DNA from 2 places in the Geobacter sp. FeAm09 genome. Region 1 is predicted to be linked to the other one. Evidence: riboswitches for the same ligand, from Rfam matches in the RefSeq annotation. Region 1 holds a riboswitch; the other holds the start of a gene.
The links. A riboswitch is a leader RNA that binds a small molecule or an ion and turns the genes downstream of it on or off. The one in region 1 is predicted to bind molybdenum cofactor.
Positions count from the first base shown of each region.

Region 2: it holds a riboswitch for molybdenum cofactor, as region 1 does, so the genes downstream of both, FO488_RS16215 (substrate-binding domain-containing protein) here and glp (gephyrin-like molybdotransferase Glp) in region 1, are expected to answer to the same signal.

Region 1 is NZ_CP042466.1:415,616-430,430, forward strand. Features, by position in the region: gene FO488_RS01915 (cytochrome c3 family protein) at 35-424, shown strand; gene FO488_RS01920 (hypothetical protein) at 662-1,858, shown strand; gene FO488_RS01925 (VCBS repeat-containing protein) at 2,128-3,813, shown strand; gene FO488_RS01930 (hypothetical protein) at 4,274-4,702, shown strand; gene FO488_RS01935 (molybdenum cofactor guanylyltransferase) at 4,868-5,497, shown strand; molybdenum cofactor riboswitch at 5,624-5,744, shown strand; gene glp (gephyrin-like molybdotransferase Glp) at 5,861-7,144, shown strand; gene FO488_RS01945 (MFS transporter) at 7,326-8,510, shown strand; gene FO488_RS01950 (2-dehydropantoate 2-reductase) at 8,601-9,581, shown strand; gene FO488_RS01955 (NAD(P)H-dependent oxidoreductase subunit E) at 9,625-10,119, shown strand; gene FO488_RS01960 (NADH-ubiquinone oxidoreductase-F iron-sulfur binding region domain-containing protein) at 10,103-12,139, shown strand; gene FO488_RS01965 (2Fe-2S iron-sulfur cluster-binding protein) at 12,136-12,831, shown strand; gene FO488_RS01970 (methyl-accepting chemotaxis protein) at 13,351-14,815, shown strand, end outside.
Region 2 is NZ_CP042466.1:3,415,228-3,430,042, reverse strand. Features, by position in the region: gene FO488_RS16245 (cache domain-containing protein) at 1-1,365, shown strand, start outside; gene FO488_RS16240 (MOSC domain-containing protein) at 1,447-1,878, opposite strand; gene moaA (GTP 3',8-cyclase MoaA) at 1,880-2,860, opposite strand; gene mobB (molybdopterin-guanine dinucleotide biosynthesis protein B) at 2,847-3,359, opposite strand; gene FO488_RS16225 (energy-coupling factor ABC transporter ATP-binding protein) at 3,391-3,975, opposite strand; gene FO488_RS16220 (ABC transporter permease) at 4,131-4,817, opposite strand; gene FO488_RS16215 (substrate-binding domain-containing protein) at 4,818-5,636, opposite strand; molybdenum cofactor riboswitch at 5,899-6,015, opposite strand; gene fdhD (formate dehydrogenase accessory sulfurtransferase FdhD) at 6,068-7,483, opposite strand; gene nrfD (NrfD/PsrC family molybdoenzyme membrane anchor subunit) at 7,721-8,932, opposite strand; gene FO488_RS16200 (4Fe-4S dicluster domain-containing protein) at 8,929-9,777, opposite strand; gene fdnG (formate dehydrogenase-N subunit alpha) at 9,774-12,806, opposite strand; gene FO488_RS16190 (nitroreductase family protein) at 13,230-13,859, opposite strand; gene FO488_RS16185 (transglutaminase-like domain-containing protein) at 14,206-14,815, shown strand, end outside.

The sequences.
Region 1 (14,815 bases):
CCACTAAAGTCACCTATTTACGAGAGGAGAAAAGATGAAGAACAAAACCATACAAACGTTCTTGTGTGCCATTTCACTGGTTGTGCTTCTGGGGGGGCTTTTGACGGCGGGGGCCTTTGCCGCGACTGCGCCGAAGGCGAAAGACGGCGAGTTGGGCAAACTGCATGCGCAAAAGGGCGTCAAATGCGCCCAGTGCCACGGCAAAGCCAAGACCCCCGGCGCGGTGCCGATGGCAACGTGCGTGAGCTGCCACGGAGAGACGGCAAAACTGGCCCAGAAGACGGCCAACGTCCAGCCGCGCAACCCGCATGAGAACCGCCACTACGGTACGGAAGGCGATTGCAACCTGTGCCACCACCAGCACAAGAAGTCGGAGAATTTCTGTCTCCCCTGCCATGAACGGTTCGACTTCATTGTTCCATAAACCTGACGAGCCCCTGGGGAGAGCTTGACCGCCCCGCGGCATGCTGACGTTGTCACCCCGCTGCTTGCGGCGGGGTGATCCGTTCGTCACTACCCGATGTGGCTCTCACCGCGCGGACACGGTTGTTGTGCCCGTGTCCGCGCATCGGGTAATAGGCAACAATGAATTAAGTTCGTGTTTTATATGACCCGATTGGCCTTTTTTGCCAATGGGTAAATTCACCATAAGGAGACGAGAATGAAGAGAGGGATTGTTGGAGTGGTAGCATGTGCGGCGTCGGTGGCGCTGTCTGTACCCGCGTTGGCGGTGGACTTCAGTGGTTACGGTGCGGTCCGGGTTGGTACGTACTGGACGCAGAACCAGTATTACAGTGCCACTGCGGGAGCGAGCTATGGCGCTCGGAGGAGCGACAGCGACTTCAGCCTCGACCTGATGGGCGACAGCCTTGTGGGCGTCCGCGTGAAGGAAGGGGACTTTTCGGCGGTGGCTGAAATGGGCGCTTTCAACCCGAAGGCCGCGAGCTCCGGCCCTGAAGTTCGGTTGCTGTTCGGTGAGTGGGATTTCGGGAAGGGCAAGATCCGCGTGGGTAAAGCGCCCAGCCCGTACGTGTACCGCACGCAGATGACGTGGGACAGCGACGGCGGTATGAACGCCTACGGCTCGCTGTGGGACGGCCGTTACGCCCAGATCAAACTGACCATGAACAACGGCTTTTACTTCACCCTGATGCAGCCGCGTGCCGGTGCCGGCAGCGTCTACACCAGCAACGCCGCTGGTGCCGGCAGCAGCCTTGCGGCCTTCTCCGAGACAGCCAACACCTACGCCACGACGTACACGAACTACAACACCATCATGCCGAAGATCGTGACGGGCTACGAAGGCAAACTGTCGAACTGGACCTACGGCGGCGGCGTATCGTACAACCTGTACAACCTTGAGCGTGTCACGGCTGCCAACGCCACTCCGATCAAGACGGACATCCACTCGTACCTGGTCTTCTTCCACGGGAAGGTGGATGTAGCGCCGGTTGAATTCAGCTACAACCTTTTCACGGGCCGGAACCTGGGCGACCTGATGAGCTCTGCGGCGAGCGCCTATGTTGCGACCTCTGCGACGTTCAGCACGACGGGCACGGCCTCCTACTATGACGTAACGAACGACGCGAACGCGTACACGTACGGTGGCTGGGGCCAGATCGGCTACACGGTGAACCCGAAACTGAAGATCTACGCCGGCGCATCCTACGTATCTGACGACAACCGCAAGACCCGTGCGGACGAGCGTTTTGCCGCTTTCGTGAACGCGCATTACCAGGTGAGCAAGAACTTCAAGATCGTGCCTGAGATCGGCTACATGAACGACATGACGAACACGCTTGGCAACAAGGAGCCGCGGACGCTGGAAGCCGGCGCCAAGTGGGAAATGAGCTTCTAGTCAACGACAGCTTCACAAGGCTCACAAACGAGCCTCCTTCATGTAATGGGGGGGAGAAATCCCCCCGATTTTTTTATCCGGCACATAAGGATGTGGTTGTTTGCCGTAAAGACGGGACACCTGTCCGGTGAGCTTGGCGCCTTGGCCGCCCGGTCCAGGCTCCCCGGGAGGGGGGAGTGCCCTGCGTTTCGACCTTTACGCCCGGTCCGTCATGTGATAGAGAAATCATGAAGCACTAACTGACCACGTTGTCCAGGAGGAGCATAGGTATGTTACGCACGCTACGGGCCACTTCCTTTCTACTCGCGCTGTTCCTGTCTGTCACCGTCCTGAACGCCTCGGCGGCCTTTGATGAGGCGCTGGTGCGTGATTTTGCCCCGCTTTCCGGCTACGTCATCCAACCGGCCGGGAACGAGTTCATCATCGATCTCGATGCGCGGCAGCAGATTGCCGTCGGCGATATTTTCAGCGTGGTGACCCCCGGTGAAAAGATCATTCATCCGGTGACCAAGGAAGTGCTCGGCACCCAGGACACCGTGAAAGGTATCTTGCAGGTCACCCGCATCAAGGCGGGCTATTCCTATTGCCGCCCCCTCGGGGCCGTATCCGGCATCAGAAACGGGGATGTCATCCGCCGGTTCCAGAATATCGATGTGGATTTCTGGGACTATACCGGCCAAGGGGAGCCGTTGTTCAAAGAACTGCAGACGACCCTGCCCCATCTCCCGTGGCAGGGATACGCGGCATCCCAAAAGAGCAGACCAGCAACCCCCGCCCTTCCTGCGGGGAAATCTCCCGCCCTCTACTTTGTCCTCACCAGCCAGGGGCTGGAAGTACGCTCCCCTGACTTTGAAATAATCCATGCCTATCCGACCCCCGGCACGCAGCAGGCGCGAATCAGCACTGTCACGGCCAACGCGCCGGCAGCCGAGAAGAGCGAAAGCGCCATGATCAGCCGCGTCTTCGATTCCGGTACGGAAACCTACTGGACCAGCCCTCCCATGAAAGGTACGCCGGTGGGTGTGGAGACAGGGGATTTCGACGGGGACGGCAAGCAGGAGGTTGCCGTGGCTTTTGGCGACAGGGTGGAGATCTATCGCCTGGCCGGCGGAAATTATCAGCAGTTGGCCACGATCCCCCTCGGTGTCGCCATGAGGGCCTATCACTTGGATGGCTTCGATCTGAAAGGAAACGGCCGCCCGCAACTCTTTGTCTCGGCCGTTACCGATGCCGGAAATCTTTCGGGGGTCATGATAGAATCGCAGGATGGTCGGTACCGCATAGCCCGGAAAGGGATTCCCTGGCACATGCGCAGCCTCATGCTGCCGGGAGAGGGGCCCATTCTGCTTGCCCAGGAGATGGGGGTCCAGGGACGCGAGTTTTCCGGGCCGGTATTCCGGGTCAGGCTGGCGGGCACCGAACTTGCCAAAGGTGGGGCAGCCGAGGTGCCTGCCAAGGCAAACCTGTATGATTTTACCCCGTTCCGCTTCAAAGACCGGAAGCTGTTCGCCTGCCTGGGAGCTGACGGCTATCTGAATATCGTCGCGCCGGACGGCCAGGTCGTTGGCAGCAGCGTGGACAAAATGGGGGGAAGCGAGTCCTACCTGGAGATGACCGAGGATGTCCAGAGCGGCGGGGAAAGCCGGATTTCGTACCTGCCGTCCCGCATCGTGGTGAACGAAAACGGGGAGATTGTGGTCCCGGTCAACACCGGTTTCAGTCTGCTTTCCCGGGTAAGGATGTTCTCGAAATCGGAGATGAAGGCCATGACATGGGATGGTTCGACCCTGCGTGATGCCTGGCATTCGATACAGGAAAAGAGCTACCTGGCCGACTTCCGCCTGGCGGATGCGAACAACGGGGGAAGCAAGGCGCTTGTAACCGTTGTGGCGTTTCCCGATTACAATCCCCTTGCGGCCCGCAGGGCTGCGCTCCATATCTACAAGCTGCCCTGACGACCGGCAGCAAGGGATGCATGAAAAAGCCCGGCTCGATGTGCCGGGCTTTTTTGTTTGAAAGGGGGCTTGTATTTTCCAAATTGATACACGACTTATCAAAACAAGAAGCCTTTGAGCGGCTTTTGTAAATAAATGCAATAATTCATGATGGTTATTGGTGCGTATTCAATGGCATGCTCGCTGCAATCTGAAACAGCGTCTCACTCGAAAAGCTGACCCGAGACGGTTGCAAGCGCAGAACCCGGGGCCGCCGAACCCCTTTCTGCGTGCATGGAGCCCGTGGAGTGACCCTCCCTCCTCCACGGGTGTTCTTGACACATGGATGATTCGGCAGTCAAGGTGCGGCGCCATGCCGTATCGAAACGCCACCGGAAACGGTCTGTCCGGGTACGAGGGAGGCCCGGCATGGGAACCGGGCTGTCTGCCGGCGGGTCTCTGATGAAAAAGGACACGGATTATGGAACTGCACACCTACGGACAATGCAGCAGTCCCCTTCCCGGCATGATGGTTGACCCGTTGCCGCTGGGCGCGAGAAAGCTGGCCTGCGACAGCCGGTACCGGAGCATCATCGGCCAACTGGATGCCATGATCGGACTGGTTCGCCGGGAACCGGGCCGCAACCTGGTGCTTGAAGTGGATCATCTTCTGGAGGCCATGATGGATCATATCGGCTCCGAGAACAGTTACATGGAGTTGGTGGGGTTCCCCCAGGCCGTACAGCACGGTCTGCACCACCAGACCATCTGCATCACCACCGCCGAGTTGCGGCATCGCTTCAGCAAAGGGCAGAGCGTGCTGCCCGACGAGTTGGCCGCTATCCGCCTGCTCTGGATGGAACACATCCAGGTCCATGACCGCGCCTTTGCGGAATTTCTGGTTTCCTAGGGCTGGCGCCCCGGACCAGGGAACACCCGTGGTTGCTCAGCTCATTTTTCGCGAGAAACAAAGAGCCAAATAGGTTACTATGCGGCTGCTTCGAAAACTTATCGGCAGATATCCTGGGTCGTGCCAAACCATCGGTTTGTGGCACCCGGGTCGCCAGGAGACATAATGGACAGACCCTCCCGCGGGCAGGAGATTCGAGGGCCGCTTGAAGGCATAACCGGTGTGATTCTGGCCGGCGGCGCATCCAGTCGCATGGGCAGGAACAAGGCCCTGCTGACGCTGGACGGCATGCCGCTGATCGAGAAGATCCACCGCACCATGGCCCAACTCTTCCGGGATGTGGTGCTGGTTACCAATACGCCGGAGGTGTATGCCTTTCTGCCGTGCCGCACGGTGGCTGACGTCTATCCCGGTTTTGGTTCCATTGCCGGCCTGCATGCAGGCCTTGCGGCCAGTTCCGATGAATGGATATTTGTTACGGCGTGTGACGCCCCCTTCATCAACCCGGAAGTGATACGAATGATGGCCGCCGTCTCCCCGGGGCATGATGCGGTGGTGCCGATCAGCGAGGGGGGCAAGGAACCATTGCATGCCCTGTACGGGCGGCGCTGCCTGGCGGAGGTGGAGCACCTCATCCGGCAGGGTGACCGGAAACTTTTGATTCTGTTGGATCGTGTGCGGACGAGATACGTCACATCGGAAGAACTTGCATCCATCCCCGGAGCGGAACGTTCGTTTTGCAATGTGAATACGCCGGACGAGTACGCTGCCATGGTGGGGATGCGGAGGCCCTGAACCCGTCGGCCTTGATGGCGCGCCCCGCCGTCGAATAACGAGGCACACAGATGTGACCCGTCTGTGGCGATGGCCCCAGATGCAATTTGTTTGACCTATCGATATATAATAATGTATATAGCGAAATGGGTAGAATCTCTCCGACCAGCATCACCCAAGGCGCTGTGAGCTATGGTGGTCGGGTGTGGGCGTCGCCGGAAACAGCGCCGCCTCCCTGGTTTGGAAAGGAGCGGACACTACGGCGCAAAGGCCGACGGGTGTGGTGCTCCGTCGGTTTTTGTATTGTAAGGCAATGGCGGCCGGTGGTGGTATCCCTTCCAGAGAATGAAGCCGTGCCGGACAATCCCACCAAGGAGAACGACTATGACAAATTACGACAAAGCGCGATCCAGTATCCTTGAGAAGATCAATGTACTGGAAGCCGTGGAGCAGCCCCTGATGGACTGCATCGGCCAGGTTTTGGCGGAGGACGTTTATTCGGAATACGATCTGCCCCAGGTGGACTCTTCCGCGCCGGACGGCTACGCGGTAAGGTCCGTCGATATCATGCGCGCCAGTAAGGCGAATCCCGCCATACTGCAGATCATCGAGACGGTCAGGGCCGGAAGCCTGCCGAAAAAGAAGATCCGCAGCGGTACGGCGGCGAGAATCATGACCGGATCGGCACTGCCCAAGGGGGCGGATTGTGTCGTACGGTTTGAAGACACGGATGAACCGGCAGACAAGAACGGCCCCAACAGCGGCAACCCTTCCGAGGTAAAGGTCTATCTCAGGGTTGCACCGGGAAGCAATATCCGGAAAGCGGGGAGCACGATTGCGAAAGGCGCCCTGGTGCTGCCGAAGGGGGCACTTATCGGCCCGGCCCAAATATCTGCGCTCACGGCAAACGGAAAAAACCGGATCCGGGTGGTCCGGCGTCCGGTCATTGCGGTCATCTCCACCGGCGACGAATTGATCGCCGCCGGTCGGAGACTGTCCCCCGGCAAGGCCTACGATTGCAATAGCGCCGCAATCGCTTCGCTCATTTCCCACTACGGCGGCATACCGATGGTGCTGGGGATTGCCCGCGACAACGAAGAGTCGGTTTCGGCCATGATGAGAAAGGGGGCCATGGCGGATGCGATCATCACCAGCGGCGGCGTTTCCAAGGGGGACTATGACCTGATCCGGCTGGTGATAGGCAAAATAGGCGAGTTGCATTTTTCCCGGATCAAGATGGGGCCCGGCGCCTCTTTTGCCTTCGGCCAGACGCACGGGACCCTCGAGGGAGGCACAGGCGGTCCCATCCCGGTATTCGCCCTGGCCGGCCCCCCGTCCGGCTGCCTGATCAATTTTGAAACCCTGGTGCGGCCGGCCTTGCTCAAGATGCTCGGCTATACGAAGATCAAACATGCGACGGTCAAGGCGACCGCCCTGGATTCATTGCCGGACCGGAAAGCGATAGCATTCGTAAAATGGAGCAAGCTTCACGATTCCCGCGGCGAATACCGGGTCAAGCTGAATTGCTCCGAGGAAACGGGAACGCTGGCATCCATGGCAATGGCCAATTCGCTCACCATCATCCCGGAAGGGGCGAAGGTCGAGGCCGGCGACCGGATCCAGGTCCTGCCACTGGACTGGTGTCTCGGCCCCGTTCACCAAGACTGAGGAAAGGCGAAAGCCGCCGTGGCACGACGTGGCGTTTTATCAATTTGATAAGCCCTGTGTCAAAAGAAGAACCATTCCGGCGGGTCGCGGCCGCCGGGTAAAGGATTCAGGCCCTTTGGGCTCCTGTCGATAATGGCACATTCGTTGCTGCCCGTTACAGGGCAAGGATCGGATGTGACCCATGGAATCACGAGAGCATACCGCTGCCAGGCTGCTGCTGGTCGCCTGCACCATCAGTTTCGTCAGTTACCTCGGTTCGTACATGCGCTTGCCGATTGTGCCGCTGTTTGCCGCGTCCCTGGGCGCCGATGCGGTCCAGGTCGGGATGATCAATGGCGCCTTCATGCTCATGGCGGCCGCCCTCTCCATACCGTCGGGTCTCATTTCCGACCGGCTGGGCCGTCGTCCCCCCCTCCTGGGCGGTCTGCTCATCCTTACCGGCTCGTCGCTCCTGCTTTACTGGAGCAACAGCCCGCTGCAGATCGCCTTTATCTATCTGGCCTTCGGCGTAGGGCTGTCAACCCTCTCGCCGTCACTCATGGCCTCCGTGGCCGACGTCACCACCCCTGCAGCGTTGGGACGTGCCTATGGCTGGTATACCATGGCGATGTACACCGGCATGGCCCTCGGGCCTGCCGTCGGAGGTTTCCTGGGCACCGCCCTGGGGCTGCGGATGGTGTTCCCCGTGGCGGGGGGACTTATCTTTGCCATGTTTTTCGTGGCGCTCTGTCTGCTCCCCCGGCATGCCGGCCACCGTCGTGGTGGGAGCTCCCCCGCCATCCGGCCCGCGCTGAGGGTGCTTTGGGCCAACCGCCCCTTCGCCGCCTGCCTCGTCGCCACCCTGGGAAGCAGCCTGGGGTACGGGATGTTCGTCACCTTTATGCCGCTCGCCATGAAGGGGCAGGGGATGACCACAACGCACGTGGGGTTCGTGTTCGCGATCCAGACCCTGGCCAATGCCCTGTCCCGCTACCCGTCGGGATGGCTGTGCGACCGGGTTGCCGACAGGGGGCGGCTCGTGGCCGGCGGCCTGGCCCTGTTCTTCCTGGCCCTGGCCGCCTTCGGGCCCTGCACCTCCGTGGGGCCGCTCATGGCGGTCGCCGCGCTGATGGGAGGCAGCATGGGGGTCGCCTATACGGTCATCTGCGCGCTCATTGCCGACGTTGTGCCCCGGGAAGTGCGCGGGCTTGCCATGGGGTGCTACAACACCTGCGTCTATTCCGGCATGATGCTGAGTTCGGCCGGCATGGGGCCGATCGTCCGGGCAGAAGGGTTCAGGGCCGGTTTTTTCGTTATCGGGGCTGTGGGAGTCGTGGTACTGTTCCTGTTCACGGCGGTGTACCGCGGCCATCCTGCGGCCCGCTGAATGCTTTTCCGCACATTGCGGCTGTTCCCGGGGACCGCAAATGAGCGGTTGGCTGAAGGAGTGCCGGGAAAAGCGAGAGGAGGGACGTGTATGAAGAACATCTGCATCTATGGCGCCGGGGCGGTGGGCGGGTTCATAGGCGCCCAATTGGCCCGCGCGGGTTTCGCCGTCGGCGTGGTCGATCAGGGGGCCACGCTGACGGCCCTGCAGCAGCACGGACTCAGGCTGCATACCGATAATGAGACCTTCACGGTGGCGGTCAATGCGGTGGCCGAACCGGAGGCCCTCGGCATACAGGACCTGGTCATCATCGCCGTCAAGGCGACCGCCATGGGGGCCATTGCCCGGCGGATCGCCCCGTTGATCGGCCCCCAGACCATGGTCATGACCGCCATGAATGGCGTGCCGTGGTGGTTTTTCAACGGCTTCGGCGGTGACTTTTCGGGGATGAGCCTCGAATCCGTGGACCCCCAGGGGACGATTGCCGCGGCCATACCTGCGGGCAACGTCGTGGGAGGGGTCGTCCACGGCAGTTTTGCGCTGTTCGAGCCCGGCTACGTGAAGCATGTTTTCGGCAACACGCTCATTATCGGCGAGCCCGACGGGACCCTGTCGGAGCGTATCCGTTCCCTGGAGCAGCTGCTCACGGCGGCGGGGCTCCATATCGTCGTCTCCCGGAATATCCAGCAGGACATCTGGTTCAAGCTCTGGGGAAACATGACCATGAACCCTGTTTCGGCACTTACCGGCGCAACCTGCGACAGGATCCTCGACGACCCCCTGGTCAACCGGTTTTGCCTGCGGGTCATGGAGGAGGCGGCACAGATCGGCAGGGTCATCGGCTGCCCGGTGGAGCAGAACGGGGAGGAGCGGAACGGGGTCACCCGCAAGTTGGGCGCCTTCAAGACCTCCATGCTCCAAGACGTGGAGGCCGGCCGGGCTGTGGAACTGGATGCCCTGATCGGTTCGGTCCGTGAAATAGGCCAGAAGATCGGCATGCAAACGCCGAATATCGATGCCCTTTTAGGGCTTGCGCGGCTCCATGCGTCGGTGCGGGGCTTATACCGATAGCGGCCGCCCCCATCCCCGCGAACAACTCCAATGAGGAAGGCAGATGTCAGATCCTGAAGATACCGGCGTACCGCCCTGCTTGTCCGAAATCATCCGGGATCTGCCCGAGATCGAACAACAGCTTGTCAATATCCTCAACGGCTTGCAGGAGAAAAACGGCCACATCCCGGAAGAGGAGCTGCGGAGCCTGGCACTGCTGACCCGGCAACCGGAATCCGCCTTGCACGCCCTGGTCGGTTTTTTCGATTCCTTTCGCACCTGCCCCCTGGGGAGGAACCATCTGTCCGTCTGTTACGGCACCGCCTGCTATGCCCGGGGCGCCGACCTGGTCTACGACCGGCTGGCCGGCGAAGTGGAACTCGATGCCGACGGCACCTCCACCGACGGTTTCATCACCCTGGACAAGGTGCAGTGCGTCGGGGCATGCAGCCTGGCACCGGTGATACGTGTCAATGGCAAGCTCGAAGGGCCGGTGAAATCGCATCGGATGTCTGCCCGGCTGCGGGAGCTGAAGAAGGACGATGTCCTCCCCGACTGAGAAAACCGCGGCCGGCGGCGGGGTATATCGCGGCGTGCAGCGGGGGACCGGGCAGGAGAGCACCCCGTCCGCCCGCCCCCGTGCTGCGGAAGAGATCGCGCAGCTCCTGGCCGCCCGGGCCGGTTTGCGGAATATCCCCCCCGTGCTCGTGGAACTGGCCCAACAGGGGCACCGGCTCCTCTGCCCAACCACCATGTCCCGGATCGGCGTGGGCGCAGCCACCTGCGGCCTGGCGGCCGGAGCCGGCGAGCGCTTGGCCCTGCTGGCCGCCCGCCCCGATTTCAAAGACAGGGTCGTGGTACGCCATGTGGGGTGCCTCGGTGCCTGCTTCGGGGAGCCGCTGGTGGATGTCCGCACCCCGGACGGCCGGCATTACCTCTTCGGCAGGGTCGGCAGCCACCTGCATTGGCCCATCATCCGCACGGCCCAGATGGGGACGTTGCAGAAGGGGGCCTGGCTGGTCATGCGTGAGCGGGAGCCGGGTCTGCTCACCGGCTATGAGGACCTGGAAGTCGAAACGGTCATCGACGGCAATTTCGCCGCCTTTTTCGAACATCAGACGCGGCGCGTCAGCGGCAACTGCGGCCTCATCGACCCCACCAGCCTGCCCGAGTACGTCGCCGCCGGCGGGTATTTCGCTTTTGCGAAGGCGTTGCTGGAACTCAGTCCCTCCCGGGTGATCGCCGAGGTCACCGCCTCGGGGCTGCGCGGCCGGGGGGGCGGCGGTTTCAGGACCGGCCACAAGTGGGAGAGCGCGGCCGCCGGCGCCGACCGGCAGCGGATCGTCATCGCCAACGGGGACGAAGGCGACCCCGGCGCCTACATGGACCGGACCCTCCTGGAAAGCGACCCCCACCGGGTCCTGGAGGGGATCATGCTGGCCGCCTATGCCGTCGGCGCCGACCAGGCCCACATCTTTGTGCGCCGCGAGTATCCGCTGTCGGTGGAGCGCCTGCGGCGGGCGATCGCCGATGCCCGGGCCGCCGGGCTCCTGGGGGGGAACATCCTGGGAACGGACTTCTCGCTCCGGATCGGCATCACCCAAAGCGCGGGGGCGTTCGTCTGCGGAGAGGAAACCTCCCTGCTCCGGGTCATGGAAGGACATCGCGGCGAACCCGCGCCCCGCCCGCCGTACCCGGCCCAGAGCGGTTACCGCGGCCATCCGACGGTGATCAACAACGTGGAGACCCTGGCCAATGTACCCTGGATAATCGCCCGCGGCGCCGACGACTTCCGTGGGGCGGGCAACGGCGACAGTCCGGGGACCAAGATCTTCTGCCTGACCGGCGACATACCAAACGCCGGCTTCATCGAGATCCCCCTCGGTACGGGCGCCCGGACCGTCGTGGAGGGGATCGGCGGCGCAGCGCCCGGCAACGTCAATGCATTGCAGATCGGCGGCCCCTCCGGCGGTATCGTGCCCTACGACGATTTTCCCCTGGATTTCTCTGCGGTTGCCTCCGTGGGCGCCATGATCGGTTCCGGCGGCCTGGTCGTACTGGATGCAACCCGCTGCCTGGTGGACCTTGTCCATCATCTGGTCAGCTTCATGGCTGCCGAATCGTGCGGTCAATGCCTGCTGTGCCGGGACGGCCTGGCCACGCTGGAAGGGATGCTGGCGCGTCTCACCGCCAACAGGGGGACCCCGGACACGATCGAAAGGATGGAGGAGTTGGCCCATGCCATCCCGGACCTCTCGCGGTGCGGGCTGGGGCGCTCGGCGGTCAATCCGCTGCTGACGACGCTCCGCCATTTTCGGGGAGACTATGCCGCACACCTTGACGGGGTTTGCCCCGCCGCTTCCTGCAAGGCTTTGATCCGGTTGGAGATTATTCCCTCCCTCTGCACGGACTGCCTCGGCTGCTACGAGGCGTGCCCGGTCAATGCGGTAAAATTGCACCCGGGCACGAGGGGGGCGGCCCGCTATTCCTTTGACGACGATCTCTGCGTCCGCTGCAGGATCTGCGTTGAAATCTGCCCCCATGGCTGCATCGTCGCCGTCCCCCGGGGGAAGCCATGACGGAGCCGCGCATCCGGATAACGGTGGATGGCCAGCCGCTCCAGGTCGAGCCCGCTCTCCCCCTGCTGACGGCCCTCAGGGCACTGGGCTTCCCCATACCGGGACTCTGCCACCATCCCCGCACGGGGGAGCAGGGACGGTGCAGCCTGTGCATCGTCGAGGTGCGTGACCGGGATGGCTGGCGGGCGGAGCATGCCTGTCTGCTCCGTTGTGAGCCGGGGCTCACCGTAAGGACGGTTTCGCCTCATATCCACCAGCTGCGCTCCTGGGCCGCCCGGCTGTTGTTGGCGCGCGGTCCCTTTAACGAACCGGCCGTCGAGGTGATGCTGCGGGCAGTGCTGGCGGCGGCGGAAAAGGGGGACAACGGGGGACAATACCCCGATGCCGCGCTGCCACCCCTTTCCGCTGACGGCACTGACGCCGCCACTCCGGCAATGCCGCCCGGCTGCATTCTCTGCGGGCGGTGCATCGGCATGTGCACCGGCATCGGCAAGAACAAACTGGCATTCCTGGGCAGGGGTAAACGGCTCAGAATCGGGTATGTCCACGGCCCGTCGGATACCGGGGCATGCGGCACCTGCCACGCCTGCCGTGGCGTCTGCCCCACCGGTTTCATCCGTTCCAATGGCCAGGCTGCTTTTAGCGCACGGCTTTACCGCAGGCGTGGGGTGCCCCGGAACAACGGGGATTGAGCGGGTACGAACTCAATTCCTCCCCTCGAGCCGACGTCTGCCGGTCCCCGGTGAAATATCCAACAATCTCGAAACTTTCCTGATAATTTCGTAAACATTTCAAATTGAGAAACGCCTTATCATAAAAAGAGCATCCCTATCGGTTTCCGATAGACAAATCGTGCGATTTCAGGCTGTTGTATCCATGTCCCCCTATGGCACATTCGCTGCAACTGACAAGCGCACGAGCAGGTAAGTTGGTGCCGGCAACCGCCATGACGAAGCACGGCGCACGGCGTGTCCTGCCCATGCGTGGTGTGACGACGGAAAACGTCACGGTTGTGGGGACCTCCTTTCGCGTTTACTTCGCCCATTGCCCCGATTTCCCTTCCCTTGACGACCGGCAGGTTTGCCTTGACACTCCGCGGCCACGGAACCGGCATGCCGGGAGGTCGTCGCATGGTCGGGGGCCTTTCCGTTTGGCCGGTGATTTATACCGCCCCCGGTTGTGGGGCTATTCTGCTGAATTCGGAGGTAGTGATGTCTGTGCATAAGAATGCCCGGGTAGGGACGAAGCTTTTTGCCGGTTTCCTGTTTCTGGCCGTTATCGCAACGGCGGTTAATGTGGTGAATGCGCTGCGCTTGTCCCACATCAAGGGGATGCAGCAGCAATTGTACGCACAGGACATCAAGCCGATGAAAGACCTGGTCGATCTGACCGAAGCCTTCCAGAAGATGCGGGTGGCCACCCGGGACGTCACCATCGCCCAGACCCCGGAAGCCAAGCAGAAGGGGAGCGCCCTCCGGAGAGACAGCTTCAAGGCCGCAAACGACGCATTGATCGCCATTGCCGCCAGCTCCAGCGAAGCGAAAGACGCCGCGGAGGAGTTGCGGAAGTCGATCACCCAGTACAATACCCTTCTTGACAAGATCTACGAGATGATCGTCGCGGGCAGGGCCGCCGAGGCGGATGCCTACGGCAGAACACCCGAATCGATCCAGATCGTGAAGAACTGCACGGAGCAGTTGAAGGCGCTGACCGCCGCCAGGATCGCCCACGGCAACAAGGGGACCGAGGCGGCCATCGCCATCACCGATTCGGCGCTGATCCTGTCCATGGTCTGCACCGTGGTCATGCTGGCGATTGCCTTTGTCTTCGGCGTGGTGAGCACCCGCCTGATCACCCGGCCGGTGCACAGGCTGGTGCAGCAGGCGGAAAAGATCGCCGCCGGCGACCTGACGGTGAAGATCCAGCAGGAATCCCGGGACGAGATCGGCGTGCTGGCCGCCTCCTTCGCCACCATGACCGAGAGCCTGCGCGACACCCTCCAGAGGGTCAACGACACCTCGATCCAGGTGGCGACCGCGTCGAACCAGCTCCAGTCCACATCGGAACAGATCGCCACCGGGGCGGAGGAGGTTTCCGGCCAGGCCCAGACCGTGGCGACCGCCAGTGAGGAGTTGTCGGCCACCTCCGGCGACATCGCCCAGAACTGCCACGCTGCGGCCCAGGGGTCCCGGCAGGCGACCGGCGCGGCCCAGACCGGTGCCGAGGTGGTGGCGCAGACGGTGAGCGTCATGACCCGCATCGCCGAGCGGGTCACCGCGACGGCCCAGAGCGTGGAAGGGCTCGGCGCCCGGTCGGACCAGATCGGCGCCATTGTGGGGACCATCGAGGACATCGCCGACCAGACCAACCTGCTGGCCCTGAATGCGGCCATCGAAGCGGCCCGGGCCGGGGAGCAGGGACGCGGTTTCGCGGTTGTCGCCGATGAGGTGCGGGCCCTGGCCGAACGCACCACCACGGCGACCAAGGAGATCGGCGCCATGATCAAGGCGATCCAGACGGAGACCAAGGGGGCGGTGGCCGTGATGCAGGAGGGGGTCCGGGAGGTCCGGCAGGGTACGGAAGAGGCCTCCAGATCAGGCGCTGCCATCCAGGAGATCCTGGACCAGATCAATACCGTCACCATGCAGGTGAGCCAGATCGCCACGGCGGCGGAAG
Region 2 (14,815 bases), 1.1 Mb from region 1:
GGCGCGTTGTACGGCGCGGAACTGCTCAACAACAACAATGACCTGGTGGACAAGATCAAGGATACCGTCTACGAAGGGGTGAAGTTCAAGGGACAGGATGTGGGCACCGCCACCGTCTTTCTCGGCGACACCCGCATCGCCACCAACGTGCACGCATCGGACGGGAAAAGGGCCATCGGCACGCAACTCTCCGAGGAGGTCTACAACAAGGTCATCTTGGAAAACAAAAAATGGGTGGGACGGGCGTTTGTGGTGAACGATTGGTACCTGACCGCCTACGAGCCGATCGTGGACCTGCGGGGCGAGGTCATCGGCTCCCTGTACGTGGGGATGCTGGAAAAACAGTACAGCGTCTTGAAGAACAACGTCAATTCCATTCTGGCCGTTGTCCTCTTCATCAGCTCTCTGATCGGCCTGGCGGTTTCCGGCGTTATCGGCACCCGCCTGGCCGATCCGATCAAGGAGCTGGAGCAACTCACCCGGCGGGTGGCCCGCGGCGAGCGGGACCTGCACATAAATGTCCGCTCCGCCGATGAGCTGGGTGATCTTGCCGGGGAGTTCAACCAGATGACCCATGCCCTGGCCCAGCGCGAGTCCGAGATTACCATGCTGAATCGCAGCCTGGAACAGAAGGTCCTGAAGCGGACGGCGCAGCTCGAAGAGAAGAATGCGCTGCTTCTGGAGGCCCAGGCGGATCTCGCCAAGGCGGAAAAGCTGGCGGACCTGGGCATCATCGCCGCCGGCGTGGCCCACGAGATCAACAATCCCCTGGCTGTGATCCGGGGCAACATCGAGTTTTTGGAGATGTGCCTGCCGCCCGATCACGCCAATCGGGAAGAGGTGGGGATCATCAGCGAGCAGGTGGAGCGGATCGCGAAGATCGTAGGCAATCTGCTGGTCTTCGCCCGGCAGAAGACGCTGCACCAGGAACAGGTCGCCATCCATGACCTTCTGGACGGCATCCTCGGCCAGATCGGTCACCAGGTCCCCATGGACGCCGTCACCGTGGTGCGGGAGTACACCCCGGACCTGGCCACGATCCGGGGGGACGGGGACCAACTCCGGCAGGTTTTCACCAACCTTATCTTGAATGCGGTCCAGGCCATGGGGAACAAGGGGGTCCTGACCCTGAAGACCACGGGGCTGTCCCCTCTGGGCGGTTGCGAGGTCGCCATCTCCGACACCGGCCCCGGGATCAGGCCCGAGCACCTGAAAAAGATCTTCACCCCCTTCTTCACCACCAAGGACGCCGGCAGCGGCCTGGGGCTCTCCATCTCCTACGGCATCATCAAGGATCACGGCGGGGATATCAAGGTGTCGAGCGTGGAAGGGGAGGGAACCACCTTTCGGGTCACCATACCCTGAGGGGGAGGCAGTGGGACTGCCAAGGCTTACGGTACAGGTCCTCCAAGTATTCCATGTCCCATGAGGTGGGGCGACTTTGAATCAATCGAGACGCTGCACCTGGTCCCCCGGCCGAATGGCCCCGCCGGTAATGACCTTGGCGAAGATCCCCTCCTTGGGCATGACGCAGTCGCCGGCCTGGTAGTAGATGGCGCAGCGGGTGTGGCATTCCTTGCCGATCTGGGTCACCTCCAGCAGGGTCTCCCCCACCCGCAGCCGGGTCCCGATGGGCAACGTCACCAGTTCGATGCCGCTGGTGGTGATGTTCTCCGCGAAATCCCCCGCAGTGACGTTCAGCCCCAGGGCCCGCATCTTGTCGATGCTCTCCTCGGCCAGAAGGCTCACCTGGCGGTGCCAGTCGCCGGCATGGGCGTCCCCCACGATGCCGTGGTTCTCCTTCACGGTGACCTCTGCCACCGGCGTCTTGCGTTCGCCTTTCTTCTCGCTGATGCAGACGGCGACAACCTGTGCCATCCTATCCTCCAATCTGTGCCATCGTGAAATTCCGGTGCTCATACCCGTTGTTGGTGATGTGGTGCCCCTGCGGCTTGCCCGCGACGATGCGCTTCATGACCTCCGCCAGGGCGGTGGGGTTCGGCGGCCGAAGATGCGGCGCCAAATCGGTGGTCTCGTCGGAGAACAGGCAGCCCTTGGCCTGGCCGGTGGAGGTCACCCGGATGCGGTTGCACTCACCGCAGAAGTGACCCGAAACGGCGGTGATGATCCCCAGCGTGCCCCGGGCTCCCTGGATGCGGAAGTCCCGCGACGGACCCGCAAAGGCACCCTTGCACACATGTTCCAGCGTATGCCGGGCCGCGATGCGCTCCAGGATCTCCTCGCCGGAGATGCAGTAGCGCTGCCATCCCTCTTCCTTGATCACCGGCATGTATTCGATGAAACGCACCGAGTTGCCGCGGCTCCGGGTCAGTTCGGCGAAGTCCAGGATCTCCCCGTCGTTCACCCCGCGCATGACCACCATGTTGATCTTGGGCGGCGGGAAACCGGCCTTCTCCGCCGCATCCAGCCCGGCCAGGACCCGGTCCAGGTCACCGCCCCGCGTGATGGCGGCAAAGGTCTCGCTCTTCAGAGAGTCCAGGCTGACGTTCAGACGCTGCACCCCCGCCTCATACAGATCTGCGGCCATCTTGTCCAGCAGCAGCCCGTTGGTGGTCAGCGCCAGGTGCCGCAGGCCGTCGATGTTCGAGAGGCGGGAGAGGAATTCCACGATGCCGGCACGCACCAGCGGCTCACCGCCGGTGATGCGGATCTTCTCGATCCCCAGGCCCACCGCGGTTTCGGCGATCAGGTGCAACTCCTCGTAGCGCAGGACGTCGTCATGGCACTTCCGGGCGACACCTTCGGCCGGCATGCAGTAGGAACAACGCATGTTGCAGCGGTCGGTCACCGAAAGACGCAGATAGTTTATGGTTCTCCCGAGGGAGTCAGTCAGTTGCATGGATGATCCGTTCTGCCACGAAATCGGCTATCTGGGACGGGTTGTTGAGATCCAGCACCGGCACGTCCACCTGCAGGGGTTCGTCACTGGCCACCGCCAGCAGGGTGGGGTCATGCTCCTCGCCCCGGCAGAGCAGGGTTGCGCTCCGCTCCCGGCGATGGACCTCGATCTTGGGGAGGCTGCTCTTCTTGAAACCTTCGGTCAGGACCAGATCCACATCGCCGAAGTAGGCGGCGATCAACTCTTCGATGGGGGGCGACGCCTCGTGCTTCTTGATCATGGCCAGCTTCTCCGGGGAGGTGATCAGCATGGTGTCGGCGCCGGCCTGGGTGAGGCGGTGGCTGTCCTTGCCCGGATGGTCGATGTCGAACTGGTGGGCATCATGCTTGATGACGCCGATGCGGTAGCCCCGGCTCTTGAGTTCGGCAATCACCTTCTCCAGCAGGGTGGTCTTGCCGGTCCCCGATTTTGCGACGAATGAAATGGCATGTGCGGTCATGGGCGCCTCCGGATATGATATGGTTGTGGGGTTAAAACGTCGCGGCCGACGCCGCGATCTGGTGAACGGGAACTCCGATGGCGGCCGGGATGGGTCGCTCCGCCATGATCTCCGCCTGCTGCTCGATACCTCCGGCAACCAGGTGAATGGTCCTGCCGCCGAGCCGGTCCGCATGGTTCGGTTCGTGGGTCGTCATGATGGTGCATACCCCTTGCCGGGGCAGGGAGATGATGATGGATTCCAGCAACCGGGCGGTTTCGTGGTCCACATTGGCCAGCGGCTCATCCAGCAGGAGCACCTGCGGCTTGAGGGCCAGCGCCCGGGCCATGGCCACCCGGCGGATCTCCCCGCCGGAAAGGTGCAGCGCATTGCGCCGCTCGAAGCCGGTCAGGTTGGTCAATGCCAAGGCTTCGTCAACCCGCTGCCGCTGTTCCGCCGCGCCGATCCCCCGTAGCCCCAGGCCGTAGGCGACGTTATCAAAGACGCTGCCGGCGAAGAGGTAGGGAAACTGCTGCATGAGGGTGACGTTGCGCCGCAGTCTGAACAGGGAGGGGCTCCCCCAGGGGACCGGGGTGCCCTCAAAGACGACCTCGCCCGACGTGGGGGGGTAAGGAATGCCAGAACGTTGAGGAGGGTGCTCTTGCCCGCTCCGTTGGCGCCGGTCAGGATGTGGAGGCGGCTCCCCCCGATGGCCAGACGGTTCACGTCGAGCACCCGGCGACTGCCGAAGACCATTGTAAGCTCATGTATGCTGTAGATGCTGTTCACGGGCTACCTTTGCTGAAGCGTATTGAGAAACAGGTTGATCACCAGGGCCACGGTCATCAGGATCATGCCCAGGGCCAGGCCGAAGGCGAACTCTCCCTTGCTCGTCTCCAGGGCGATGGCCGTGGTCATGGTCCGGGTATAGCCGCGGATGTTGCCGCCGAGCATCATGGCCACCCCCACCTCGGCGATGATCCGCCCGAAGCCGGCGATCAGGGCGGCGATGATGCCGAAACGCACCTGGCGCATCAGCTGGAACACCGCCTGGAGCGGGCTGGCCCCCAGGGTCAGGGCCGTGGGCATGATGCGCGGGTCGGCCCCCTGGATGACGCTGACCGTATAGTTGGCCACGATGGGCACCGCCAGGAGGGTCTGGCCGATGACCATGGCCGACGGCGTGAACAGAAGCCCCATGGCCCCCAGCGGTCCCTGGCGGCTCAGTATCCCGTAGAGCAGGAGGCCCACCACGACGGTCGGCATGGCCATGAGCGTATTCAAGAGCGTTATGGCGGCCCGTTTCAGGGGAAACTCGTGCAGTCCCACCGCAACCCCGGCCGGGATCCCGACCGCCGCCGCCAGGACGATGGCGCCGCCGGAAACCGCCAGGGAGGTCGTAACCGTCGCAAAGACCTCCGGGTCGAAGGAGGCGATCAGCGCGACCGAGGTATGCAGGGATTCGGCGATGAAGCCCACTCAGCGCCCCTTCGTGCCGTAGGTGAAGAAGACCGGGTCCCCGTGGACCCGGAAGGTCGCAATGACCTTCTGTCCCTCGGGACCGGTGATGTAGTCGATGAACTTCATGGCCAGGGCGTTCTTGACATGGGGGAAACGCTTGGGGTTGACGGCGATGACGCCGTAGGGGTTGAAAAGTCCCTTCTCCCCCTCGAAGACGGTCTTCAGGTCGGTCTTGCCGGAGCGGTAGGCGTTGTAGGTGCCCCGGTCGGCCAGGGTGTAGGCCCGCCGCTCGGTGGCCATGGTGATGACCTCGCCCATGCCCTGGCCCGACTCCACGTACCATGTGCCGGCAGGTTTCATGCCCGCAGCCTTCCAGATCTCCTTCTCCTTCTGGTGGGTGCCGGACTCGTCGCCGCGGGAGATGAAGGGGGCCCGGGCGGCGGCGATGTGCTTGAAGGCATCGGCGGCGGTTTTGGCGCTCTTGACCCCGGCCGGATCGTTGGCGGGGCCGATGATGATAAAGTCGTTATACATGACGTCCCGGCGGTTGACCCCGAAACCGGCGGCCACAAAGGCGTCCTCAAGGGCGCGGGCGTGCACCAGCACCACATCCACATCGCCGGTCTCCCCCAGTTTCAGGGCCTTGCCGGTGCCGACGGAGATGACGTCAACCGTGCAGTTGTACTTCTTTTCAAAAGGGGGCAGGAGCACCTTGAGCAGTCCCGAATTTTCGGTGGAGGTGGTGGTGGACATGCGCAGGCGCTCGCCGGCACTGGCTGCGCTGCACAAGCCCGCGATCAGGGCCAGGGTCAGGCAGAGTCTCGAAAACATCTTCATGGTGTTCCTCCTGGAATCGTAATTTAGGTAACGGTTTGCCACAGAGCCACAGAGAAAATCTCAGTTCAAGGACGACTATGATTAAAAGCCTTGTGCTCCGGCCCGTAACGGGTTTCTGCTGTATCCTGTTCATTCCAGATAACTGAGAATTGCCTTTGCCGTTCTCCGTGCCGTCCTCTGAGTCTCCGCGTCTCCGCGCAGAATCGTTTCTGAAGTAAAAAAGCCCCTTCCGTTCGGAAAGGGCCCCTGGAACATGCGGCTGGGCATGTCGCGTGGGTCTCCTTTCCAAAAGGGAGGTACCGCAGTTTCCCGCAGTGCCCATTGACCGGCCGCCACGGGTTGACCCGGCAGGCGGAACGGCTCGGAGATGTGTATACCTTAACTATATTACCTGCTCAGGAGAACCGAGTCAATTCTCTTGGCGACGCCCCCTAGCCGCTGTGGGCGGCTAGGGAGGCTTCGGGATGGTTCTTTACCCGCTCGCCGTCACGCAGCTCGAAGTAGTCGGCCGGGGTATTGATGTTCCTGAAGGAGTCGAGCGAGGGGTCGAAGGTCGTGACCTCGTCACGGGAAAAGACGCTGACCCTGGCCTCGGGAAAGAAGGAGACGATCCTTCTGCTGCCCGATTGGAGCGCCTTTTCCATGGCGTTGCGGCACTGTTTGCCGTAGAAGGCGTGCAGCGGTTCCAATCCCTTTTCCCCTTCGGGGATGATCACGTCGGCCTTGGTTCTCAGGGCGGCAAGCCTCTTGATCAGGGCGCTGTTCAGATAGGGCATGTCGCAGGCCACGGCAAAGATATGGGGGGTGTCGCTGTGATGCAGGCCCGAGTGCAGCCCGGCCAGCGCTCCCATGCCGGGGTGCAGGTCGGGCACCTTGCGGCACGGCAGGAAGGCGTATTCGTCCGGGGTGTTGGTGACGAGAATGACCTCGTCGAAGAGTTCCGACATCTGCCGGTAGATGGCCTCGATGAAGCGTCCCCCCTTGTAGGGGAGGAGCGCCTTGTTGCTCCGCATGCGGCTGGATTTGCCCCCGGCCAGGATGACGCCCGTGACGCCCGGGATCGTCCTGCCGGTGGAGGAGGCGTGCCGGCCCGCCTCGACGGCAATGGCCTCGGGATGGCTGTACACGGTGAACTTGCCGCCGCGCACGTAGCCGATGAGGGTGATGCCGGCCTGTTCGCACATGGTGATGGCCATGTCGGTGGGCGAGGTGCGGGAGGCGATGAGGGTGATGCCCAGGAGGGCCGCCTTGGCCGCCATCTCGGTGGAGATCCGGCCCGACGTGACCAGCAGCTTGCCGGCCAGGTCGATGTTCTTTAAGAGTGCTTCGCCGGCGATGCGGTCCAGGGTGTTGTGCCTGCCGATATCCTCGGCGGCGAGGATGATGCCCTGCCCGTCGCCCACCGCTGCCGAATGGATGCCGCCGTGGCAGCGGTACTGTTCGGAGCGGCGGTTCAGCTCGTCCATCAGGCGGAAGATCGTATCCGCCGCCACCCGTGCGGATGCGGCCGGGACCGTGCGCGCTTCGGCGCTGGGGAGATTGAAGGTGATGCCGGTGCCGCAGCCGGAGGTGAGGACCGGTTTGAGCCGTTCCGGCAGTTCGCCCTTGATGCGGACGTTGGCGGTGCCGAAATCCTCGCACACCGCCAGCATGTGGAAATCGGCGACAGAGGTCACGAACCCCTGCAGGCGGAGAAAGCCGGCCACCAGCGACCGGAGGTCGTGGGGAGAGGCGATGAGGGTGGCTATCTCCCGGCCGTTGACATGGAGCACGACCGGAAACTCCTTGACGGTATCGCCCTGTTCCTGTTCAAGCCTGCCCTGATGGTACACATGGATTGATTTCATACGTTATGAACCCATTACCCAAAATAGTATTTCTGCCACAGAGGCACAGGGGACATCACAGAGGTTTTTCACATATTCCCGCATCTGGGGCGGGTGAAGAGAAGCTGAAACGAAAGACTTGTATCGCTCTCTGAAATGTTGACCCTGTGTCTCCGTGGCACATGCTTTTCCGGGGTTGCTGTTTGAGATTGAAGGGGAGCCGCACCGCGAACGGTGCGGCTCCCCTGGACAGATGAACTACGCCTCGTGTGCCGCCTTGAGCCCATCGTGACCCTTTTCGATTTTACGGAAATGGTCGGGGATGGTGTAATCGGTGGCCTCGGGATGATGTTCAAAGATCGGGAAATACTTGGCGATCAGGACGAAAAAGAGGATATGGGCGGAGATGATGCCCATGGTCACCAAGGATTCCAGAACGGACGGAACGTAAATCTGCTGCCCCGGTTGCTCCATGCCGAACATGGAGACGTTGAAGCGGTTCAGGATCAGCCCGAACATGACCAGGCTGGCGGCCCGCAGCTGCAGTTTCTTGTCGCTGCGGATCTTCTTGGTCAGGAACATGCAGAAGGGAACGAAGACGCCTAAGACCACCTCCGCCAGGAAGAGTGCCAGGAGCACCGGCCGGTCGAAGAGCGGGCCGTGGGTGAGGAAGGCCAGGGCATAGGCCTTGACGATGATATAGAGCCCCATCACCCAGGGGATGATCTTGGTCAGGGTTGCCAAAAGGTCCGACTCGTCCGGCTGCCCCATGAACTTATGCACCAGGCTGGCCTCGAAGATGACGATGGAGAGGCCGGTGAAAATGGCCGAAAGCCAGAACTGGAGCGGCAGGAGCGGGTTGTACCAGAGGTTGTGCAGCTTGTCCACGGCGATGAGGAAGAAGGTCCCCAGGGTGGACTGGTGCAGAGTGGAGATCATGGCCGCCAGGATGGCGAACGGCAGCTCCAGGGTGCGCAGCAGGCGCAACGGCAGATGCCAGCCGAAGCGCTCGGCCACCGGATGGAGGAATTCCAGCGTCAGGACCGTGGTATAGGCCATGACGCACATGGAAACCTCGAACATGGGGGAGTGGACGTTCCAGTACAACAGGACGTTGATGCCCCGCTGGGGCTGCCCCAGGTCGAGCAGCAGGCCGATGCAGACCAGGGAGTACCCCAGAAAGCCGGTCACGATGGCCGGCCTGACCAGGGGTTCGAGCTTCTTGATGTGGAAGACGTGGGCCACGACGCCGATGGTGAACGCCCCGGCCGCCAGGGGCACCGAGGTGACGACGTCGAAGGAGATCCACAGCCCCCAGGGGTAGGTGTCGTTCAGGTTGGTGGTGGCCCCCAGGCCGAAGATGAAGCGAACCAGGGAAGCCAGGGCGCCAACTCCGGTCAGGACGATCATCAGCTTGATGAAGTTGTGATAGCCCTTGATTTCATTGATAACCAGCTTGGCGGCGGTCATTGGTTCTCCTCCTTCTGCTCCGGGTTCACACGGGAATTTTTGAACTCTTCCTCACGGCGGATACGTTCCTTGCGGTGCTGGAACCAGGTAATGGCCGAGAGGGTGCCGCCGACTCCCAGGAAGATGCCCGGCACCAGGCGCAGGGCCTGCCAGGTGTAGGAGGGGAGGGGACGCTTGGTTACCGGCTTGAAGCCCAATTCGTCCAAGGGCTGGTGGGTCAGGTAGAGGACGCTGGTGCCGCCGGCCTCCTCCTTGCCGTAGATCGCCTGGAAATAACGGTCGGGTTTGCTTTTGAGGCGCTGTTCCGCCTCTTTCAGCATGTCTGCCCGGCTGCCATAGGTGATGGCCGTGGGGCAGGCGGTGGCGCAGGCCGGCTGCAGCCCTTCCTTGACCCGGCTGTAGCAGCCGGTGCACTTGCGCACCAGGGGGAAGGCCTTGCTCCATTCGTACTTGGGGATGCCGAAGGGGCAGGCCACCATGCAGAAACGGCAGCCGATGCAGCGTTTTTCGTCATAGACCACCGGACCTTCGGCGGTCTTTTTGAAGGCCCCTACCGGGCAGACCGAGGCGCAGGCCGGCTCGTTGCAGTGCATGCACATCTCTTTGTAAAAGGCGAACTCGTTCTGTCCGTTCTTCTGGTAGTCCCGGAACTTGATCCGGGTAAAGGTGTACTCGGACATGGCGGGGGGATTCTGATACCCCTCGCCGCTGAAAAATACGGTTTTTTCCGCCTTGAGCTGGTTCCACTGCTTGCAGGCCACCTGGCAGCCGCGGCAACCGGTGCACTTGGTGGTGTCGATCAGGAACGTTTTGGTTTTGTCGAAATCGATATGTCCGCTGCTCATGCCTTGGTACCCCCTTTCTCGATATTGCAGAGAAACGCCTTGAACTCGGGGATATTGGTGTTGGCGCAGCCCACGGTCGGGGTCAGCAGATTGGCGCTGTCTCCCTTGGCCAGGCCGGAGTAGCCGAAGTGCCACGGCATGCCGACCTGTTCCACCGGCTTGCCGTTGACGTTGAGAGGTTTCAGACGGGAGGTGACCAGGGCCACCGCCTCGATGGAGCCGCGTTCTGTGGTCACCTTAACCTTGTCTCCTTTTTTGATCCCCTTCTGCTTCGCCAGGGATTCGCTGATCTCCACGAACATGTCCGGCACCAGCTCCACGAGCCAGGGGAGGCTTCTGGTCATGCCGCCGGTCTGCCAGTGCTCGGTCATGCGGTAGGTGGTGCCGATGAGCGGGAACTTGGCGAGGTCGCTGCTGATGTTGGCCGGGACCTTCACCAGCGGGTTGTTCTGCACCTTGGAGAGCTGATTCCGGGCCGGGCTCTCCATCGGTTCATAGTGCTCGGGGAAAGGACCGTCCTTCATATCCAGGGCGTACAGCCGGCCATGTCCCTCGGCCAGCATGATGAAGGGATACTTGCCCTCTTTTGCATCCTTCATGGGAGGCCAGGGGCCGTCCGGCACATCGCCCTTCCACTTCTTCTCGGTGGCGTCCCAGGCGATGACCGGCCGCTTGGGGTTGAACGGCGCGCCGTCCGGTGTGACCGATGCGCGGTTGTAGATGATGCGGCGGTTGACCGGCCAGCACCAGGACCATTTGGGGAACAGCCCCAGGCCGGTGGGGTCGGCCGCGTCGCGCCGCGCCATCTGGTTCCCCTCCTTGGTGTAGGAGCCGCAATAGATCCAGCAGCCGCTGGTGGTGGAGCCGTCGGCCTGCAGGTACTTGAACATCGGGACCTGGTCTCCCTTCTTGAACTCCAGGGTCTTGTCCTTGTCCACGATGGTCGTGTCCTTGGTGAAGGAGCCGTTGATCTCCTTGGCCACCAGGTGGACGTCGGGCTCGTGCCCCTCGCCGTAGTTCCAGGCAAGCTTGGTGAGCGGCTCGGGGAATGTCCCCTTGTCCTTGGTGTAGAGCGCGCGTACGCGGCTGAAGAACTGGTTGATGATCCACAGGTCGCTCTTGGATTCGCCCACCGGTTCCACCGCCTTGTAACGCCACTGGGCCCAGCGTCCCGAGTTGGAGATGGAGCCCTCCTTCTCCACGGACGAGGCGGCCGGCAGCATGAACACCTCGGTATGGATATCCTTCGGGTTGACGCCGGGGCGTTTCCAGAAGATGGAGGTCTCGGTCTGCCACAGGTCCACCGTCACCAGCCACTTCAGTTTGCCCAGGGCATCCCGGGCGCTGTTGGAATCGGGACCGCCCATGGCCGGATTCATGCCCATGCAGACCAGGCCTTCCACTTCGCCCTTGCCCATGCGCTCGATGATCTTGGAGTAGGAGTAGTTGCCGCTCCGTTTGGGCAGGTAGTCGTAGCAGAAGTCGTTCTCCGGCGTGGCGTTGTCGCCGTACCACGCCTTGAGCAGGCTGGTGATGTATTTGGGGGTGTTGCCCCACCAGTTGGCGCTTTTGGCGTCCTTGGTCTTGGGGGTGTACTTCTCGTTGTAGGCCTTCAGGTCGGTGTTGTCGAACTCGGGCGATTTGAGGTAGCCGGTCAGGCTGTTGAACAGCAGACCGTAGTCGGTGGAGCCCTGGACGTTGGACTCCCCGCGCAGGGCGTTGACCCCGCCGCCGGCGACGCCGATGTTGCCCAGCAGCATCTGGAGCATGGCGACGGCGCGCACGTTCTGGGTGCCGTGGGTGGATTGGGTGATGCCCATGGCGTAGAGGATCGTACCGGCCTTGTCGGCGCGACCCGTGGCGCAGAAGGTCTTGGCTACCTTGAGGAAGTCCTCTTTGCTGGTGCCGGTGATGGAGCAGACCATGTCCACGTTGTAACGGCTGTAGTGTTTTTTGAGCAACTGGTAAACGCTGCGCGGATCCTTCATGGACGGATCCCGCTTGGGGTTGCCGGCCGCATCGTTCTCGTAGGCCCAGGATTTCAGGTCGTAGCTCTTCTCCTGGTCGTCGAAGGAGCAGAACAGGCCGTCCTGGAAATTGAACTTCTCGTTGATGATGAAGGCGGCGTTCGTGTATTCCCGAACATACTCTTCGTGGATCATGTTGTTCTGCAGGGCGTAGTTGATCATGCCCCCCAGGAAGGCGATATCGGTCCCCGGACGGAGCTGGGCGTAGATGTCCGCCTTGGAGGCGCTCCTGGTGTAGCGGGGATCGACGACGATCAGTTTGCCGCCATCGTCCATGGCCTTTTCGATCCACTTGAAGGAGATCGGGTGATTCTCGGCCGGGTTGCAGCCGATGATGAAGATGGCGTCGCTGTTTTTCAGGTCAATCCAATGGTTGGTCATGGCACCACGACCGAATGAAGCCGCCAGACCGGCGACTGTAGCGGAGTGTCAAAGTCGGGCCTGGTGTTCCAGCATCCCGACGCCCATGGCGCGGGAGAACTTGGACCAGAGGTAGCACTCCTCGTTGTCCAGTCCGGCCCCGCCGAAGAACGCCATACCTTCGGTGCGGTTCACCACGTATTCCTTGTTGTCCTTCTTGTTGACCTCTTTTGCCTTGAAGGTCTTGTCGCGGGTCTCCTTCATGCGCAGGGCGATGCGGTCCATGGCCCAGTCCCAGGATTTCTCCTCGAACTTGTCCGACCCCGGTGCCCGGTACATGACTTTCTGCAACCGGTTTTCGTTGACCGCCACCTGGAAGAGCGAGCTTCCCTTGGAGCAGAGCGAGCCCTGGTTGATCGGATGCTGGGGGTCGCCCTCGATGTTGACGATCTTGCCGTCCTTGGTGTGGACGATCAGGCCGCAGCCGACCGCACAATAGGGGCAGATGGTGGTGGAGCTCTTAAGCCCCTTGGTCCTCATCTGCGGGGCATCGGCGTTCGCCTCGCCCTGCCTGCCGGTAAGGGCCACGCCGGCTGCCGCCAGCGCTCCTCCCCGCAGGAAGTCTCTTCGTGACATTCCCATACAGCTAACTCCCTTCACTATGAATAATTGTCCGGGCAGCAGAGGAGAGGTGGGGTGCCCGGCGCCTTTGAGGTCACGCGTATACAGCAATTGGTGTGCCCAATGGGAGAAATGGCTATTGTATTTGACAACATGCTGCAATTGCTTGATATTTTGTATACGGCCCCGAAGCACGCATGGCGGGAACGGTGGGGTGAGGTGATCCCTTTTGACCAGGGGGTGCACCCTTTTGTCAATGGGATAAAAAGAGTCCGATGCGGGCAGGGCGGTTCGACAGGGGGGCGGGTGAACTGTCACATCAGGCTGGCGATGGTGTGGCCGGAAATGCGGCTTTTGCGGGAGTGCGAGCCGGGAGGGGAAAGAGGACGGCAGACTTTCAATCCGTACCGTTCTCTCTCCCGGCTCGCACCTGTCGCTGGCGGGTCAATCCAGGTATTTCACCTTCATCTCGAACGGTTCCTTCTTGGGGCCGTTCCCCCCCTCCCGGGAGGCATAGCCCACGGGAACCACCGCCATGAACTCTCCCTCCGGTTCTCCCAAAAACGACAGCACCTCGTCCTTCATCAGGAACATGATGCCGAGCCAGACCGAGGCCAGCCCCAGGGACGTGGCCGCAAGCAGCATGTTCTCGACCGCTGCCGCGGAACTCTGGATCTCCATGGTTCTGAAGAAGTCGTAGGCCATCTCCTTCTCCACCTTGAAGAGTTCCGTGCCGTGATCGATCAGATCCCCGGTGTTAGCCACGGCGATCACGACCGGCGCGCTGGCGATGCTCCGGGCCGACATGCGCAGGAGCGCCTGGGCCGGCCGGGAGAAGCGGGAGGCACCCTCGGACACCAGTTCGGCAAGCTCGTGTTTCTTCTGCCCCCTGAGGACGATAAAACGCCATGACTGCTGGTTGTGGGCGGAGGGGGCCTCGTTTGCCGCCTGAAGGAGGGTGCGGACCTGCTCGTCGGAGACCTCTTCCTCCTTGGCAAAGGCCCTGATGCTCCGCCGTTCCTTTATGGTTTTCAGTGTCTCGTTTGCGGAAAAGCTCGTTTCTTCTGGGTGCATGATTACCTCGATTGAAATATGGGGGAGAGCAACGGTGGCGGGTCGCCACAATGTGCCGGGGCAAGGGTAAGGGCTGGGACGGGCACCGCGCGGTGCCCGATATGTCATTCCCTCATTAACACAATTGAGCGCCTCTTGAAAGTGATTTCCCCGGACCTGCCGCTCTGCAAGGCCGGGAGCAGGCCTCCTTACGGCACCTCCGGCAGTTATGTCCGTCGTGGCCGGGTATGGTATCGGTTTTGTAATTGCACAGTGTTGATTTGATTGAAACTACCAATTTGACCTGGCCGGGGCGTCGCGTTATAAGTGTGGCCGTTTTTTTGAGAGCACCACAAAGGAGAAGTACATGAAAACCAGCAGATTTCCGGCCACGGCAGCGGTGCTGCTCGCGGCTCTTGCCCTTGTCCCGGCCTCGTGGGCGGCCCCCGGGAAACATTCCGGCACCATCACCACCACCGTGGACCTGTCCGCCTATGACCCGGCCGGCGAAGCGGAGCTGTGGCTCCCCTATCCGGTCTCGGACCGGGACCAGGCGATCACCGACGTGAAGGTCAGCGGCGACTTCGCCGCCTCGGCCGTGTACGCCGACGCCGCCTTCAGCACCCCCATGCTCTACGCCCGCTGGAACAAGGGGGCCACGAGCCGCAAGCTGACCTTCTCGTTCAGGGCCGAGCGCAGCGAGGTGATCCGCCGGGACTTCCCCGCCGTTGAGGGAGCCTGGAACCGGGCCGACTTCGCCCCGTACCTGGCCGCCACCAGCCTGGGACCCCTGGATGGCGAAGTGGGCAAACTGGCCAGGACCATCACCGCCGGCAAGACTACGGTGCTGGAAAAGGCCAGGGCGATCTACGACTGGACCTGCGAGAACACCTACCGCGATCCCAAGACCCGGGGGTGCGGCGCCGGCGACGTGTGCGCCCTGCTCAAACAGCCGGGGGGCAAGTGCGCCGACATCC